DNA from 4 places in the Marinobacter bohaiensis genome. Region 4 is predicted to be linked to each of the others. Evidence: riboswitches for the same ligand, from Rfam matches in the RefSeq annotation. Region 4 holds a riboswitch; each other region holds the start of a gene.
What was found. Region 4 has a riboswitch for cobalamin ahead of DKK67_RS18850 (TonB-dependent receptor domain-containing protein). Riboswitches for the same ligand answer to the same signal wherever they lie in the genome.
Positions count from the first base shown of each region.

Region 1: another riboswitch for cobalamin. It lies ahead of DKK67_RS09345 (CbtB domain-containing protein); the one in region 4 lies ahead of DKK67_RS18850 (TonB-dependent receptor domain-containing protein).
Region 2: another riboswitch for cobalamin. It lies ahead of DKK67_RS13555 (ABC transporter substrate-binding protein); the one in region 4 lies ahead of DKK67_RS18850 (TonB-dependent receptor domain-containing protein).
Region 3: another riboswitch for cobalamin. It lies ahead of DKK67_RS20385 (ribonucleoside-diphosphate reductase subunit alpha); the one in region 4 lies ahead of DKK67_RS18850 (TonB-dependent receptor domain-containing protein).

Region 1 covers NZ_QGEH01000001.1:2,098,413-2,101,268, forward strand. Annotated here, with positions in the region: gene DKK67_RS09335 (cobyric acid synthase) at 1-555, shown strand, start outside; gene bluB (5,6-dimethylbenzimidazole synthase) at 552-1,268, shown strand; cobalamin riboswitch at 1,316-1,524, shown strand; gene DKK67_RS09345 (CbtB domain-containing protein) at 1,557-1,742, shown strand; gene DKK67_RS09350 (CbtA family protein) at 1,839-2,624, shown strand; partial or broken gene DKK67_RS21805 (ATP-binding protein) at 2,605-2,856, shown strand, end outside.
Region 2 covers NZ_QGEH01000002.1:177,068-179,923, reverse strand. Annotated here, with positions in the region: gene DKK67_RS13560 (FecCD family ABC transporter permease) at 1-301, opposite strand, end outside; gene DKK67_RS13555 (ABC transporter substrate-binding protein) at 298-1,368, opposite strand; cobalamin riboswitch at 1,521-1,734, opposite strand; gene DKK67_RS13550 (heme NO-binding domain-containing protein) at 1,920-2,483, shown strand; gene DKK67_RS13545 (putative bifunctional diguanylate cyclase/phosphodiesterase) at 2,476-2,856, shown strand, end outside.
Region 3 covers NZ_QGEH01000007.1:38,686-41,541, forward strand. Annotated here, with positions in the region: gene DKK67_RS20385 (ribonucleoside-diphosphate reductase subunit alpha) at 1-1,990, opposite strand, end outside; cobalamin riboswitch at 2,125-2,305, opposite strand; gene DKK67_RS20390 (DUF3047 domain-containing protein) at 2,433-2,856, shown strand, end outside.
Region 4 covers NZ_QGEH01000005.1:141,251-144,106, reverse strand. Annotated here, with positions in the region: gene DKK67_RS18860 (ABC transporter ATP-binding protein) at 1-386, shown strand, start outside; gene DKK67_RS18855 (hypothetical protein) at 409-771, opposite strand; cobalamin riboswitch at 1,085-1,272, shown strand; gene DKK67_RS18850 (TonB-dependent receptor domain-containing protein) at 1,401-2,856, shown strand, end outside.

The sequences.
Region 1 (2,856 bases), on a different contig from region 4:
CGGGGCTGGCCCGAGGCGATCCGCCGGCATCTGCGCTACGGCGGGCATGTGTTCGGCATCTGCGGCGGCTTCCAGATGCTGGGCGAGTGGGTTGCCGATCCCGACGGCCTGGAGGGGGAGCCGGGCAACAGCGAAGGGCTGGGCCTGCTGCCGCTGAACACCCGGATGGTGGCCGGCAAACAGCTGCGCGAGGTGTCGGGCGAGCTGCGGCTGCCGGACGGGGACGATATGGCCCCGCTGAGCGGCTATGAAATGCACAACGGCGTGACCACCGGCGCCGCGCTGGAGCGCCCGATTCTCAACCTGGACGGTCGCCCCGACGGCGCCGTCAGCGACGATGGCCAGATCATGGGCACCTACGTGCACGGGCTGTTCGACCGGCCTGAGGCCTGCGATGCCCTGCTGGCCGCCTGGGGGCTGCGTGGTGAGGCCGCGGCGGTGGATTACCAGCAGCACCGGCTTGCCCAGCTCGATCGCCTCGCCGACCATCTCGACCAGCAACTGGACACTGACAGACTCCGGCACTGGCTGGGTCTGCCCAAGGAAACTGAATGACCGATTCCGCCAACGACTTCACCGACGCCGAGCGCCAGGGGCTGTATCGCGCCATTTTTGAGCGCCGCGATGTGCGCTCCCAGTTTCTACCCGATCCGATACCGCCCGGGGTGCTGGGGCGGCTCATTGAAGCGGCCCACCACGCGCCGTCAGTGGGCTTTATGCAGCCCTGGGATTTCCTGGTGATCGAAAGCGCCGAGGTACGTCGCCGGGTGCTGGAGAACTTCGAGCAGGAGAACCAGCGGGCCGCTGACAATTACGAGGGCGAACGCCAGGGCACCTACCGCAGCCTCAAACTGCAGGGCATCCTCGACAGCCCGCTCAACCTCTGCATCACCTGCGATCGCAGCCGCGGCGGCCCCAAGGTGCTGGGGCGCAACAGTATCGTCGAAACCGACCTGTTCAGCACCTGCCTGGCGGTGCAGAACCTGTGGCTGGCGGCCCGCGCCGAAGGCATCGGCGTCGGCTGGGTCAGCATCCTCGACCAGGAGCGGTTGGCCGAGGTGCTGGCGTTGCCGGAGAACGTCTATCCGCTGGCGTATCTGTGTGTGGGGTATGTGAGCGAGTTTCTCGAGCAGCCCGAGCTGCAGGCCAGGGGCTGGCGTTCGCGTCTGCCTCTGGAGCAGCTGGTGCATCACGACGGCTGGCAAAAAGCGTTGCCGGATGGCCACCCGTTGGCCGACTGGCTGACCCACAGAACACCCCGAAAATAGGGCGGCCGGGCGCTCCCACATTGCGCCCGCCGGGGCGTTGAATTACGATATCCACCTCGAAGACGGGTGCCCCTGCCACAGGGGATAATCGGGAAGTATGGTGCGGCCTCAGGCCCATTCCATCGCTGCCCCCGCATCGGTAATAAACGCGTAGTCTGCAACAAACCACTGGCCAACGCCGGGAAGGTGCAGATGATGGCGCTCGGAAAGGCGCCCCGTTTTAAGCCCGAAGACCGGCCTGTCATTCCTGCGATCCACCAGTGGTGCGGCGGGCACCAAGGAGTTGATATGTCTGCGTTTTCCTCTTCCTCCAGCGAATCGGTTTCCGGTTCCCGGGTTTCATCGGCCGTCCAGCAGGGCGCTGTTGCGGTCTTCGGCGCGTTGATCCTTTACGCCGTTGGCTTCCTGCCGATGAGCGCGGCCCACAACGCCGCGCACGATACCCGGCACACGTTCGTTTTCCCCTGCCACTGAGCGCTGTCCGATCGTAGGCTATCCGTTCATGGATAGTCTTCCGCAGCGCCCGGCGTTGGCACAACGACCGTTCTATTTCCTGCTGGAGGGAAATCCATGTTCCGCTCATTGATACTCAGCGCCTGCGCTATTGGCGTTGTCGCCGGTCTGGCCATGACCGCGTTTCAATCCTTTGGCGTCACACCGATCATTCTCGCGGCCGAACAGTACGAGGTCAGCGAACCGGCCGAGCCGGAAAGCGCCCATCCGCATGAGGCGGCCGGCCATACTCACGAGCACGGCCAAGCGGGCGGCCATCACCACCACGGCGGTGACGAGTGGGCCCCGGCCGACGGCTTCGAGCGCACATTCTACTCGGCGGTTTCCAACATCTGCGCCGGTATCGGTTTCGCCGCGCTGCTGCTGGTGGTCATGAATCAGCTGCGTGAACGCGGCCGCATGACGCCCAACGCCAGTCGCGGGCTCCTGCTGGGGGCGCTCGGCTTTGTCGCAGTGTTCATGGCGCCGTCGCTTGGGCTGCCGCCGGAAGTGCCGGGTGCCCGTGCCGCCGCCCTGGAATCGCGCCAGCTTTGGTGGGTTGCCACGGTACTGCTGACCGTCGCCGGGCTCGGTATCCTCTTCCTGGCCGGCGGCTGGCAGCGCATCCTGGGTGTGCCGCTGTTGCTGGTGACGCACTTTTTCGTGCCCACCCACGAGGGCCCGATGTTCTCGCATCCCGATCCGGACGCCGTCACAGCGTTGAACGAGCTCCACCATCAATTCATCTGGGCAACCGGCCTCTCCAATCTGGCGTTCTGGCTCCTGATTGGCGTGCTGTGCGCGGTTACCCTCAATTACCTGTCACGGACAGGTCGCATCCATCATGAACAAGTTCCTGCCTGAGTTTCCGTTCTCGGCCGTTGTCGGCCAGGACGATCTCAAGACAGCGTTGCTGCTGAACGCCATCAACCCACGGGTCGGTGGCGTTTTGATCAGCGGTCCCCGAGGCAGCGCCAAATCGACCCTGGCCCGGGCCCTGGCCGACATCCTGCCGCCATCGAGCGAAGGGGCTCGTCCGCCATTCGTGAACATGCCTCTGGGCACCAGCGAGGATCGCCTGATCGGCAGCCTCGAC
Region 2 (2,856 bases), on a different contig from region 4:
CGTTACGCAGCAGCGCCTGCAGCACCACCCCGGCCAGCGCCAGGCCGGAGCCACAGCAGGCGGCGACGATGGCGCGGCTGAGCCGGTAGCTCCAGATGATGCCGGCATCGATCCGGTCCACGGCGTAGCCCGCTCCCCACAGGTGGTTGGCGAGCACCTTGAGGATGGTCTCGATGGGAATCCGGGTCTCGCCGATGGCGGTACCGGCGACCAGCGCAGTCAGCAGTACCGTCGGCGCCAGCCAGAACCAGTGCAGGCGCGGTGCCGTCAGTGGCCAGATCGTCGCGAGGGCGCGGATCATCGGTCGAAGGTCATCTCCGCCAGGGATTCAGACAGCGCTTCCAGGCCAAAGATGGTGCGCAGGGTGGCGCTCATGGCGTGGGCATCCATCTGCACGATGCGGCCTTCCTTGACGGCGGTCATCTGGCTGGCGACGGGATCGGTGCGCAGGAACTCCAGTTTCTTTTCCACGTCGTCGGCGGGGAAGCGGCGACGGTCCATGCGGGCGACGACGATGATGTCCGGGTCGGCCTTGGCGATGGACTCCCAGCCCACGGTGGGCCATTCCTCATCGGACTCGATCACGTTGCGGATGCCCAGTTTGTCCATCATGTAGCCCGGTGCGCCCAGGCGGCCGGCGACGTAGGGATCGATTTCCAGGTCGGCGGAGGAGAACCAGAACACGGCGGACAGGTCGTCCGGCAGATCCAGGTCGCGGGCGCGCGCGACAGCCTTGCTCTCGCGGGCTTTGAGGTCGGCCACCAGCTCGTCGCCGGCGTTTTCCACGTCGTAGATGGTCGCCAGTTCGTGGATCCCCTTGTAGACGGAATCCGTTGAAAACGCGGCGACGCGGGTGCCGTCACCGCCGGTGGAGTTGTCCTTGGTGTCGCAGTCCGCCGGCAGGATGTAGGTGTTGATGCCCAGGTCGTGGAACTGGTCGCGAGTGGCGACGATGCCGGTGGGGCCAACGTGCCACTCGTACTGGACCGCCACCAGGTCCGGCTTGTGATTGACCACGGCTTCGAAGCTGGGGTCGTTGTCGGCGATGCGCTCTATCTGGTCGTTGAGGGCCCTGTATTCCGGCAGCACCGGGTTGAACCACACCGACGTGGCGGACACTTTGTTGCCCAGCCCCAGCGAGTAGAGCATCTCGGTGGCGGACTGGCCGATGGTGACGGTGCTCTGCGGGGCGGCGTCGAATTCGATGTCACGGCCGCAGTTGGTCAGGGTCAATGGGTAGTCGGTGGCCGCTGCAAGCGGCGTGTAGAGGGCCGCTATCGCCAGAAGTAAGCCGCGCAGCGGTCGAGTCGCGTCTGCGGCCCGTTGAAAACGGCTGTTTTGATGGCCTGCTGATTGAGGGGAAGTCATGTCAGTCCCGATCTCCGTTGTCGCTATATGGTTATGTTATAACATAACAGTTAGCTGAGGTTGCAATCGGGGGGATGGAAACGCGTCGGGTCGGCTGGCAGATCGCTGAGATGGGAATCGTCCTTCCTGAACCCCGGGGCACCCCGCCCGGATGGGTGAACGTCGTGTCGGCAGGTCTCCTGACTGACGGGTCGTGGCTGCGCCCGGCCTTCCCGGGGATTCCCAGTGGCGCGGATGGGCGTGGCTCGCCGCCTACAGTTGCGGGGGCAGTTTCGTTTCGCGGCGGGGCCGCGGCGAATTCCCTGGTCGGGAGCGTCTTGCGATGCTCCGTGCTTCCCGAAGGAAACCGACGGATGGAGCATAAACAGCTTGGCGGGCCGGAGCAAGTCGGGACGCTCTTGAATACGCGCTTCGGCCCGTCATGGCGGCTAAAGGTGAGTGTAAAACCTTATAAAGTGGCCCTGCATCGGTCCGGAGGTTCGCCTAGACTGGGGGCCTGGCCGGAACCACCCGACGTTGCCCGGCCCCGGCACGGTAGAGTATCGATAGGCATGATTGGATTGATCCAGAAAGTCTTACTGGAACTGGTGGAAAGCGAAGGCGGACCGGAGGCCCTGGCAGAGGTCCGGGCCAAGGCGGAACTGGCCCCGGGCCAGGATTTCCGGATCGACACCGACTACGACGACGGGCAGTGCCTGCGTCTGATCCGGGCGGCCCAAAGCCATTTCCAGCTGGACGAAGAGGCCCTCTGGGCGCTCTACGCCGACTATTTCATCAACATTTCCCGGCGCATGTTCCCCATGTTCTATCAGGTGTCCGGTTCGGCGCGGGATTTCCTCAAGCGCCAGCCGGCCGTGCACGCCACCCTCGCCGCCGGCCTGCGCGACGAAGACGAGCGCGACCGGGTGCGGGACAAGTTTTCGGTGCGGGAGCAGGGCGATCGCCTGCTGGTCACCTACGGTTCCCCGAATCGCCTGTGCGGGCTCTATGAAGCGCTGTTCCGGCGCTTGTTGCAGGAGTATGGCGAAACCGGCCAGTTCGTGGTGGAACGCTGCCGCAAGCGCGGCGACGCCGCGTGCCGTTTCTGCCTGCAGGTGGAGGCCGCCGGTGACTGACGCCGAAAAACGCCTGCGCGACGAGATCAACGCCATTGCCGACCAGTTGTGCCAGGCGGTGGACGGCCGCTTCGACTTTCACGTCCACTCGGCTTCCGACGACCTGGATATCCAGAAACTGTCGGTACTGTCCAACTTCGTGCTGGAGTCGGTGCGCCGCAACCTCGCCGAGCTGGAACGCGTGAAGTCGGATCTGGAGCAGCGCGTGGCGGAGCGCACGCGGCGCCTGAACCTGGTGATCGAAGGGGCCAACGACGGCGTCTGGGAGTGGAATCTTGAGGAAGAGCGGTTGCAGGTGTCGCAACGCTGGCTGGCGATGTGCGGTCGCACCGATCTGGGCACCTCGTTCGCGCCCTCCCACTGGCTCGACATG
Region 3 (2,856 bases), on a different contig from region 4:
ATTCCACCGCTTCCGGGCTGGCGTAGGCGTGACCCAGACGGTAGAGCGCGTCCTGGAAGCCCATGATGCCCATGCCCACCGGACGGTGGCGCAGGTTGGAGTTGCGCGCCTGGGGCACGGCGTAGAAGTTGATGTCGATGACGTTGTCGAGCATCCGAACCGCCGTGTTGACGGTTTTCTCCAGGCGCTGAACGTCCAGCTCGCCGTTGTCGATGTGGGCCGCCAGGTTGACCGAGCCCAGGTTGCACACGGCGATCTCGTCGGCGCTGGTGTTCAGGGTGATCTCGGTGCACAGGTTGGAGGAGTGGACCACGCCCCTGTGCTGCTGCGGCGAACGCAGGTTGCAGGGATCCTTGAAGGTGATCCAGGGGTGACCGGTCTCGAACAGCACAGTCAGCATCTTGCGCCAGAGCTGCTTGGCGGAAATCTTCTTGGATAGCTTGATCTCGCCGCGCTCGGCCATGGCCTCGTATGCCTCGTAGCGTGCGCGGAATGCGTTGCCGTAGAGGTCGTGCAGGTCGCCCACATCGCTGGGGGAGAACAGGGTCCAGTCGGCGTCGGCGCGCATGCGCTCGATCAGCAAGTCCGGTACCCAGTTGGCGGTGTTCATGTCGTGGGTGCGGCGACGCTCGTCGCCGGTGTTCTTGCGCAGTTCCAGGAACTCCTCGATGTCCAGGTGCCAGCTTTCCAGGTAAGCGCAGACCGCGCCCTTGCGCTTGCCGCCCTGGTTGACCGCCACGGCGGTGTCGTTGACCACTTTCAGGAACGGCACGACGCCCTGGCTGCGGCCGTTGGTGCCCTTGATATGGGAGCCCAGCGAACGCACCGGCGTCCAGTCGTTGCCCAGGCCGCCGGCCCACTTGGACAGCAGCGCGTTGTCCTTGATGGCGCCGTAGATGCCTTCCAGGTCGTCGGACACGGTGGTCAGGTAGCAGGAGGACAGCTGCGAGTGCCGGGTGCCACTGTTGAACAGCGTCGGCGTGGAAGCCATGTAGTCGAACGACGACAGCAGATCGTAGAACTCGATGGCGCGGGCGTTGCGGTCGTCCTCGCGCAAAGCCAGGCCCATGGCGACACGCATGAAGAAGACCTGCGGCAGCTCCAGGCGCTTGTCCTCGAAATGGACGAAGTAGCGGTCGTACAGGGTCTGCAGGCCGAGGAAGCCGAACTGCCGGTCGCGCTCGGGTTTGATTTCAGCGCCCAGGCGCTCCAGGTCGAACTCGCCCAGGGCCGGGTCCAGCAGCTCACGCTCGATCCCGAAACCGATGAAACTGGACAGCGCCTGTGGATAAACCTCGGCCAGGGTCTGATCGAGCGGCAGGGACAGGGCCTGACCGGCCTCCAGACGCAGCTGTTCCAGCAGCAGGCGGGCGGTGACGGCACTGTAGTCCGGCTCCTGCTCGATGCGCCCGCGGGCGGTCATGACCAGGGCGTTGAGCACGTCTTTCTCGGGAATGCCGTCGTAGAGGTTGCGCACGGCGTCTTCCACCACGCTTTCGGCGTCCACCGCGTCCAGTCCGGCGCAGGCCTGCTCCACCTGATGTTTCATCAGGCCCACGTCCAGCGGCACGGTCTGGCCGTTGGCCAGGGAGACCGTCAGGGTGGGATGGGCTTCCACCGGCGCCTGGGTGGCACGTTCCTGGGCGTGGGCTTCGCGGTACAGCACGTAGGCCCGGGCCACCTTCTGTTCCTCGGCGCGCATCAGGGCCAGTTCCACCTGATCCTGAATGTCTTCGATGTGCACGGTGCCGCCAGCCTGCAGGCGCCGGCTCAAAGCCTGGATGACCTGACGGCTGACGCGGCGAACGCTGTCGTGGATACGGGCGGAACCGGCGGCTTTCTCGCCTTCCACGGCGAGGAACGCCTTGGTGATGGCGACACTGATCTTGCTGGCATCGAAATCGACCAACTGGCCGTTTCGCTTGATGACTCGGAGGGCCAGGGTCTGTTCCTGGGCATCGGTTGGAGCGGCAGCAGCGCTGGGCATCATGATTCTCCTGGGTACGCGTGGTCAAAAAACTTACCTTCGCGTACGCAGGACGGCAGACCTCCACGGAGGGTGGAGTCGCATTGCCGTTTGCTGCTCACCCTGAGTCGCGAAGGTGCAGTCGCGTGGTCCCATTGGTGGGGCCACACCTCCCTGGCAGGTCTTCGGACTCAGGGGTCTGAACCGTTCCGGTTCGCCTCGCGTAACGACTTCCCAGCAGATGCCAGTGTCATCGTGTCACGCTCGTGCCCCAATACCGCTGCGCGTCAGTTCCGGATTCTCACCGGATTCCCGGACACCAGAGGTTGTGGATAACGGCGCTGTGCAGCCGGGAGCGCCTTACGACTCCCGGTTGGCAGTGCGCTGGTTAACGATAAACCACTAGATCTGGTGTCTAACCAAGGATAAGAGCACTATATAGATGAAGCCTGACAGGAACAAGCCAATGTTGATACGAATGGCCACATCCCTACTGGCGGCGGCGCTGGCGCTGCAGAGCGTTCCGGCCACCGCCGAGTCGCTGACGCCCTTCTCCACCCTGCAGACCCTGGACGACGGCTGGACCCCGCTGACCTTCCCCGATATCGATACCCACACCCGCTACCGACTGGTCGACGACCAGGGTACCCAAGTGCTGCGCGCGGACACCGACGGCGGCGCCTCGGGACTGATTCACCGGGTCGACATCGAGCCCGGTGAAAAGCTGGTGCTGCACTGGCGCTGGAAAGTGGACGGCGTTTACGCAAAGGGGGACGCACGCCGCAAGGACGGTGACGACTATCCGGCCCGGATCTACGTGGCGTTTGCCTTCGAACCGGACAAGGCGGGTTTTTTCGAGCGGGCCAAACGCAAAGCGGTGGAGTTGGTTC
Region 4 (2,856 bases):
TCGACCGCCTGTCCGGCGGCGAACAGCGCCGGGTGGCCATGGCAACCCTGCTGACCCAGGCCCCCGGCGTCCTGTTGCTGGACGAGCCGGTGAACCACCTGGATCTCCGCCACCAGGCGGAACTGATGGCAACCCTGTGTGCGCTGGCGCGGGAGCAGCGGCGGTTAGTGGTCATGACCGTTCACGACATCAACCTGGCGGCACGCTACGCCGACCGGGTCCTGTTACTGTATCCCGACGGTCACCACGATGCCGGTTCGGCGTCTGAAATGCTGTCGTCGGAGCGCCTGCAGCGGGTCTACAGCTATCCGGTCGAGCGGGTCGGCGAGGGCGGGGACAGCTTCTGGCGGCCCGCGCCGCGATGGACTCCCGACCCGGTGGATTGAACGCGCCGTCGGCGTGCCGCGATCAGGCGGGCACTTCCATTTTGCGGCCCCGGTAGGTGATGGTGCGGGTCTTGCTGCTGCTGGCCGGTTCCTCTTTCTTGGCCGCCGCGGCCGGCTCCGCCAACTCCTGGCCGCGGTAATTGCGCGGCTTGTCGTCGTCCTGCTCGGCCAGATCCGGAACCTGTTTCTTGAGCTCTTCCCAGGCATTGTTCAGGTGGCTGGAGCGGGACTGCCTGGCGTAGGACGCCAACTGGTCCTCCAGGTCGTTGTCGGTCAGGTGAAGCTTAACGCCGAATTCCGCCAGGATCAGTCGGCGGCACTGGTGGACGAGTTTGAGGAGTCCGCGATCCAGTAGCCAACTGCGTTCTGCTGCTAGCGTCGTCATTGTCGTACCTCATTTCAAAGCGCTCTTGCGTCTGGACGGTCCCGAGCCTGTGGGGGGATCAGAGCGTGCGCGTTATCGACCCTGAATATTAAGCTAAAAATGTGCCTATCGTTAAAATCCTGAAATAAAAGGCGAAAACATCAGCTTTGCACGGAGTTGCGCACCGCCATGACGCATCACGGGTTCTGTCTGCACCGTTGTGGTGAGTTCGGCGGGCGTGCAGGGGAATGAGAAAATCCGGGAAAATGCGTTGACCCGGTGAGCCAGTCCTCCTAAAGTCCCGGCAAGTTCGGTGACGCCTGCGTCACCGGCGTCAATTGGCAGGCGGTGCTCGCACGGCGAGTGAAACGGGAAACTGGTGCAAACCCAGTGCTGCCCCCGCAACGGTAAATTCCTCTGCAGCAGCAAGGCCACTGGACCTCCGGTCCGGGAAGGCGCTGCCGGCCCCCGATCCCCGGGGAAGGAATGAGTCCGGAGACCGGCCACCTGCTTCCCGGCAGGGATCTCTCTGATCCTGGCCGGTGCATGCGGTGCTGCGGAGGGCGTCACCGGTGGTTGCCCATCCCGTAACCGCGCGTCCTCCGTCCACCGGCTTCGACTGAACCGGATGCGAACCCAGGACGCTCTCTGTGAACAAGCCCTTTTCCCTGGCCGCCGGCCTGATGACCGGCTGTCTTGCCGCCCCGCTCAACGCGGATATCCTCAATCCCCTTGTGGTGACCGCGACCCGGACCGCGCAAACGGCCGACGAGGTGAACGCCTCGGTGACGGTCATCAGCCGGCAGGACATCCAGCGCAGCACGGCCAGCAGCATCGAGGACCTGTTGCGCGGTGTTCCCGGCGTGACCGTGTCCCAGAGTGGTGGTGCCGGCAAGCAGTCCAGCGTGTTCATGCGGGGTTCGAACTCCGATCACGTGCTGGTGCTGGTGGACGGCCTGAAAGTCGGCGGTGCAACGGCGGGCACGGCCCAGTTGGAAAACATTCCCCTGGCGCTGGTGGATCGCATCGAAGTGGTGCGTGGTCCGCGCTCCAGCCTCTACGGCTCCGAGGCCATCGGTGGGGTGATCCAGATCTTCACGCGCCGGGGCACGCCGGAGCCGGAAGCCATTTCGGAAGTCAGCGCCGGTACCGAGGGCACCTCGCGCCTGACCCAGCACTTCTCGGGCCGCACCGGCGATACGGCCTACAGTCTGTCGGCGTCGATGTATGAGACCGACGGTGTGGATTCCCAGCCGGTCAGCAACCAGCGCGATGACGACGGTTTCGAGAGCCAGTCGTTCAGCGCCAGCGTGGATCAGCGCGTCAATGATCGGTTGTCGCTCGGCCTCAACGCGATGCACGCCCAGGGCGAGAACGATTACGACAGCGTTTTCGGTACAGCCGATCAGCGCTACTGGAACGAGTTCGTGCAGCAGTCCGGGCGGGTTTTCGCCGATTTTGCCGCCAGCGACGATGTCACCCTGCACGCCCAGATCGGCTACGGGCGCGAGGACAACGACAACTTCATCGACCAGGCGGATTACTTCGACTATGAAACCCGGCGCCGCCAGTACCTGGTTCAATCCGATGCCTACCTCACTGGCCACCAGTTGCTGACCGTGGGCGTCGAGCGGGTTGAAGAGCGGGTGGAGGCCTCGACGGCCTACACGGAAGACGCTCGCTACAACAACGCGGTGTTTGGTCAGTGGCAGACCGTCGATCAGCCGCTGCATGTGGAGACGTCGCTGCGCTACGACAACAACCAGGCCTACGGCGACGAGACCACCGGGGCGGTATCGGTGGGCTACCAGCTGACGCCTGCGCTAAAGCCCTACGTCAGCTACGGCACCGGCTTCAAGGCGCCCAATTTCAACGATCTGTATTCGCCGTTTGGCGCCAATCCGGACCTGGACGCGGAAACCTCGGAAACCTACGAAGTGGGGCTCAAGGGCAGTGTCGGACGTCTGTCCTACGAGTGGGCGGCCTATCGCACCAACTTCGATGACCTGATCCAGCTGGACGCCTTGTTCATTCCCTACAACACGGAGTCGGCCACGGCGGAAGGTACGGAACTGAGCGTCATCTACCGGGGCGGTGACTGGCGGC